Regions from separate parts of the Hominiventricola filiformis genome, predicted to be linked through region 1. Evidence: predicted binding sites of a transcription regulator. Region 1 holds the regulator's gene; the other holds the start of a gene.

Region 1 (3,151 bases):
CATACGCCAAGTCTTGCTGCATCTTCTGCATCCATCCTCTGGCCCAGAAGTCCTGCAATAATACCGGTAAGAACGTCTCCGCTTCCTGCCGTGGACATTCCGTTATTTCCCGTTGTGTTCACTGTCACTCTGTCAGGATCACCGATCGCAGACGGGGCATCTTTCAGAACACAGATACAATGATAAGCCTTGGCAAATGCCTGCGCCTGTCCGGGAATATTTTCTGATATTTCTTTCATTGTAAGACCGGTCAGCCGCGAAAATTCTCCCACATGAGGAGTCACAATCAGCGGTCCTTCATGCTGTTCCAGAAGTTCCATACGTTCTGCCAGAAGATTCAGTCCATCCGCATCCACGACCATCGGATGATTCCACTTCTTCATCACCTGCTCAAGCAGTACTGCAGAATTATCGCTTTTTCCAAGTCCCGGACCAATTGCCACCGTATCTGCCCAGGAAAAAGCTTCTGTCAGCTGCTCAAGCATGGAGTCTCTGTCTTCATACGTCGTCATGATCGCTTCCGGAAGAAGCGTCTGTAAAATGATACGGTTCGCTTCCGGCGTGAAAATTCGTACCATACCGGCTCCAGTACGAAGTGCAGCATATCCGCAGAGATATGCTGCTCCTGCCATATTTTTACTGCCTGCAATACACAGGACCTTTCCATAAATTCCTTTGTGTGAACGCGCTGTCCGCTTCGGCAGCATATCCAGCATTATTTTTTCTTCCATCTTTTCTGTTTTCCCGTAAAAAAGGGGCTTCTGCGAAGGTTTGTCCGTTCGCATTGGCCCCTTTGTCATTTCATATACCTGTCAGTTATTCCGCTTCTTCCGGACGCTCATAACTGGTGATCCGATAGGAAAGCTGCATCAGACTGTCTACCAGATGTACGTTCTCCACTACCACATCCTTCGGAACGTCCAGATCCAGATGTGCAAAATTCCACAGAGCCTTGATTCCGCAGGCTGCCAGTCTGGTTGCCGCTTCCTGTACCTTACTCTTCGGCAGAGTCAGTACCGCAATCTCAATCTGCTCTTCTTCCACAAACTCTTCCAATTCGTCCATCATCAGAACCGGAATTCCTCTGATTGAGGTACCCGCCAGTTCCGGGCGGATATCAAAAATTGCCTTCGTGATAAATCCATTCTTGCTGAAATCATAGTTTGCAAGTGCATGTCCGAAGTTACCTCCACCAATGATAATCATTGGATGAGTCGTATTCACTCCAAGAATCTTGCCGATCTCATCATAAAGATACTGTACATTATATCCATATCCCTGCTGTCCAAATCCACCAAAATTATTTAAGTCCTGACGTATCTGGGAAGCTGTTACCTGCATTTTATTACTTAATTCTCCGGAGGAGATACGTTCTACTCCGTTATTCAGCATCTCACCGAGATATCTATAGTATCGCGGAAGTCTTTTTATAACCGCTTTTGATATGCGTCTTTCTTCCATAAAACGCCTCCAATCATATACTTTATATATTATAAAACGCTGTTTATTTTTTGTCAAACTTTTCTGTCAGTTATTCTGACAGTTCTTCCCATTTTTCATATAATTCTTCCAGTTCCGTCTGGATGGCATCTTTTTCTTTGGAAAGCTTCGTCACTTCCGCCACATTGGTGAAAACTTCTTTCTTCTCCAGTTCCGCATCAATCTCTTTATCGCGGTTCTCCAGCTCTTCAATGCGGCTTTCTACTTTCTTCAGCTCATTTTGTTTCTTACGAAGCTGTGCCTGCTGTTCTTTCTGCTGCTTCCAGTCCAGCTTGGAATCTGTGTCTGCGGTTGTCTCTGCTGCCGAAACCGTCTCCGTGGGAGCCGCAGTGAAATTTACCATGGTCTCTTTCTTTTCCAGATAATAATCGTAGTTTCCAATATAGTTGGTCAGTCCCTGATTTTCCAGATCGAGAATCCGGGTCGCTACTGTATTGATGAAATAACGGTCGTGGGAGACGAACAGCACCGTTCCGGTATAATGGTTCAGCGCATCCTCCAGTACTTCTTTCGAAACGATATCCAGATGGTTGGTGGGCTCGTCGAGGATCAGGAAGTTTGCCTCGGAAAGCATGAGCTTCGCCAGAGAAACACGGCCACGCTCGCCACCGCTTAAATCTTTAATCCGTTTAAATACATCATCCCCTGTAAAAAGGAAGGCAGCCAGTACGTTACGGATTTTTGTATTGGTCAATGTCGGATAGGCATCCGAAAGTTCTTCAAATACCGTCTTTTCCATATGAAGCACATGGTGCTCCTGATCGTAATAACCAATCTGCACCCGGGAACCCAGATGCACTTCTCCTGCATCCGCCGGAATTACCTGATTCAAAATCTTCAGGATCGTGGTCTTTCCCGTACCATTGCTTCCGATGAGCGCCACTCTCTCACCGCGCTTGATTTCAAAATCAAGATCCGTGAACAACGTCTGGGGCGGAAATGCCTTGGACAGTCCCAATACTGTAAGTACGTCATTACCGCTTACCACCCGCGGCTCCAGTTCAATATGCATATCTGCCTTTACTTCAGAAGGCTTGTCCAGCACATCCAGCTTGTCCAGCATTTTCTCACGGCTTTCGGCACGCTTGATGGATTTCTCGCGGTTGAAGGATTTCAGTTTGGCAATAACTTCCTCCTGATGTTTGATTTCCCGCTGCTGGTTTAAGTACGCCTGCATCTGTGCTTCCCGGAGCATGGCTTTTTTCTGGGCATAATCGGAATAATTGCCCATGAAGGTGGTCACCTGTCCCTGATCAATCTCGATAACTTTGGTCACAACTCTGTTGAGAAAATACCGGTCATGGGAGACAATGAGTACGGCTCCCTGATAATTCATAAGGAACGTCTCCAGCCAGGTGATAGAACCCATATCCAGGTGGTTGGTGGGCTCATCCAACATAATAATATCCGGTTTGGAGAGCAGCAGTTTACCCAGTGAAACACGGGTCTTCTGTCCACCGGACAGGGTATCCACATGCTTGGAAAAATCTTCTTCCGTAAATCCGAGGCCCTTTAATACACCCGTAATCTCACTTTTCCAGGCATATCCGTTCTTCTGCTCAAACTCATGGCTCAGTCTTGCATACTGGTCCATCAGCTCCTGCAGTTCGGCACCCTCTGCCTGTTTCATGGAAAGCTCCATGCTGCGGAT
Region 2 (3,151 bases), on a different contig from region 1:
CAAACACATATTCTGTCAGTACTGCTGAAATAATTGCCAGTGCAATTACCATCACCGCCTGCAGTTTGAAATGCCAGATTCCCATGACTGTAGCAGGAAGCAGGCATAATGCCACGTCAAGCATAACAGAACCTGTCGTCAGTTTGTTTCTCACATGCGGGCTGGAAGAAACATTGTATAAGTTACTCATCTTTTTCCTCCCCCTTATTTCTTTCTCTTAGCTGCCATAATCTCAGACTTGGTCTGTTTGAACAGCTGCATCAGCGGTCTCTTTGCAGGACAGACGAATGTACAGGAACCACATGCGATACATTCCAGTCCATACAATTTGTTCTCATATCTGTCATAATCCTTTTTCTCAGCAGCCGCCGCCATCATCTGCGGTGTCAGTCCGAGCGGACATACATGTGCACAGCGTCCGCAGCGGATACATGCTGTCTGCTGCTCTTCTGCCTGTGCTACCGGATCCTTCGCAAGGATCGTCAATGCATTGTTATTTTTATTTACCACTGCATCCAAATCTGACATGGCAAATCCCATCATCGGTCCGCCGCAGAGCAGCTTCTCTGGCTCTACACCATCCTTGAATCCGCCTGCTGCTTCCAGCATCTCCTCAAGTCCGGTACCGATCTTCACGATCAGGTTGCACGGATTCTTCACTGCATCACCAGATACAGTAAATCCTCTCTCCATCAGAGGTTCTGACTTACAGACAGCACGATAAATCGCTCTTACAGTAGCCACATTATCCACCACACATCCTACGTCTGCAGGCAGCATACCGAGTTTGATATGTTTTCCGGCAACAACGTCCATGATCGCACGCTCACCACCCTGCGGGTATTTCGGCACTACGCGATGCACACGGATATTGCTCTCTCCTGAACAGGCTTTCTCCATAGCCGCAATAGCTTCCGGCTTGTTCTCCTCGATCAGGATCACACCTTCTGCATTCGGGAACAGGGTCAGCATAATCTTCAGGCCGCCTACGATCTCGTCTGCATAATTTCTCATGAGCTGGTCATCACAGCAGATATAAGGCTCACACTCCGCACCGTTTGCGATAACAAAACGGATATCATTCGGGTTCTTCGGTGCAAGCTTCACATGAGTCGGGAAACCGGCTCCTCCAAGACCTACGATACCTGCAGCTTTTACTTTATCCAGAATCTCCGGACCGGTCAGCGTTGTATAGTCAACCTCCGTTCCGATTCCTTCTGCCAGCGTATACTGACCATCATTTTCAATGACAATGGACATATCAGATGTACCGAGCACGTTTTTACGTTTCTCGATTGCTTTTACTTTACCGGAGCAGGAGCTGACAATATTTGCTGATACAAATCCGTCAGCTTCGGCAATCAGCTGGCCAGCAAGCACCTGATCTCCTTTCTGAACTACAGGTTTTGCAGGTTTTCCGATATGCTGATTCAGATGAAATACCATGTCTCCCTTAGGAAGCCATGTCTGAAACGGAATATCGCGTGCAAAGCTTTTTCCGTCATCGGGATGTACACCGCCACGAAATGTCTTATTGTACATATGGCACTTTCTCCTCCACTCTGTTTTTCTGAAAAGACGGCAGTCTCCCTGTCGCACTCTATCAGTTATTACTCAAAGTAGAATAACATGTCATTTTTTTCATGTCAACTTTCGATAATTTTCTATCAATCTTCATTGATATTTTTATAACAAACTACCAAATACACATTATATGAGCACCGTTTCATCAACTTTTCAATGTCTTTTGATACATTCTCCTCTTCATTTCCTATTTGCAAATTTTCTCTGCTTATGGTAAACTATAACAGTTCTTTTTATGGAGACATATCGAAGTGGCCATAACGAGCTTGACTCGAAATCAAGTTGTCGGGCAACCGGCACGTGGGTTCGAATCCCACTGTCTCCGCTGATCAGAAGAGGCTGTTGTAAAACAGATGAGTAATCATCCATTTTACAACAGCCCCTTTTCTTTCTCATCAAATATCAATGCCAGTCTTTCATAATCTCCAGAATCTCTGTTTCATAATCCCCTGTCAGCTCTTCCTGTCTGCCGCCATGGCGGAGATTATTTTCCACGCCCCACATATCATCATGAAATTCCCAGATATGATAAGGCACGCCGCGGTAATCAAAATCAATGCTGCCACAGCCGTCTTCCTCAGTATATTTGTATTTCCAGCCGCGCTCTTCCAGAAATGCGCGAACTTTTGCAAGTCTCTTTGTATCTTCCATCTGTCCTCCTTTTCTTTAACGGAATGCCAGCAGCATGTCCACATCTTTTCTTTTCGGTGCCGCCGGTTCTTCTGCCGGATAACCAATCGGAATCAGTGCACCAATCCGGACTCCTTCCGGCAGTTCCAGAAATGCCGCTGTCTTTTTCTCATCGTAAATTCCCAGAATACAGGTACCAAGTCCTTTTTCATAGGCTGCCAGACAGAAAGCTTCTGCTGCAATACCTGCATCAAAAGACTCCCACGCATCACCTCTGGTTGTACTGAAAGAGCCGTCTCGCTCATAGCCAGAACGTCCAGAAATATATGTAAGTACCATCAGTGACGGCGCACGACTGATAATATCCTCGTTATGTGCAAATCCCATTGTACAGTAGTCTGCAATCTGTTGTTTCAGCACCGGGTCTTCCACGCACACGTATCGAACGATCTGCGTATTCTTCCAGCTAGGTGCAAATCTTGCAGTCTCCACAACCTCTTCGATCAGGCTATGGGGAATTGCATCTTCTTTATATTTTCGAATGCTTCTTCTGATTTTAATATTGGAAACGGTATCCATCTGTCACCCTCCTCACACTCTTTTTTGCTTTCTATTATAATAAGTTCTCTTCCTACTTGCAACCATCGTATCAGCAGTCTATAATACCCCTCAGAAAGGAATTCTCATTATGAATAAACGAAATTACCAGCGTGAACTGGACAAATTAATACAAGAACTCGAAACAAACGGCGAAGTGCCAACACTCCTCCTTCATTCCTGCTGTGCGCCATGCAGCAGTTATGTACTGGAATATCTGTCCCAGTATTTTAAAATCACAGTCCTGTACTACAACCCGAACATTTACCCGGAAAGTGAGTACCGATATCGTGCCGAGGAGCAGAAGCGTTTCATCAGCCTTCTGCCTGTGAAGCATCCC

What was found. The regulator Rex, encoded in region 1, represses fermentation and respiration genes when NADH is low (regulators of the CRP and FNR family bind a similar motif). The targets are predictions, from matches to a motif close to ATTGTTAANTANTTAACAAT.
Region 2: a site for Rex is predicted at 1,677-1,696, ahead of rsxC (electron transport complex subunit RsxC). Genes of this name have one in related genera too.

Annotation. Positions count from the first base shown of each region.
Region 1 covers NZ_JAJEPS010000006.1:119,690-122,840, forward strand. The annotation lists gene LKD36_RS08110 (NAD(P)H-hydrate dehydratase) at 1-731, opposite strand, end outside; gene LKD36_RS08115 (redox-sensing transcriptional repressor Rex) at 817-1,461, opposite strand; gene LKD36_RS08120 (ABC-F family ATP-binding cassette domain-containing protein) at 1,532-3,151, opposite strand, start outside.
Region 2 covers NZ_JAJEPS010000023.1:26,387-29,537, forward strand. The annotation lists gene LKD36_RS15415 (RnfABCDGE type electron transport complex subunit D) at 1-190, opposite strand, end outside; gene rsxC (electron transport complex subunit RsxC) at 205-1,542, opposite strand; tRNA gene LKD36_RS15425 (tRNA-Ser) at 1,822-1,909, shown strand; gene LKD36_RS15430 (kinase) at 1,987-2,235, opposite strand; gene LKD36_RS15435 (nitroreductase family protein) at 2,251-2,793, opposite strand; gene LKD36_RS15440 (epoxyqueuosine reductase QueH) at 2,903-3,151, shown strand, end outside.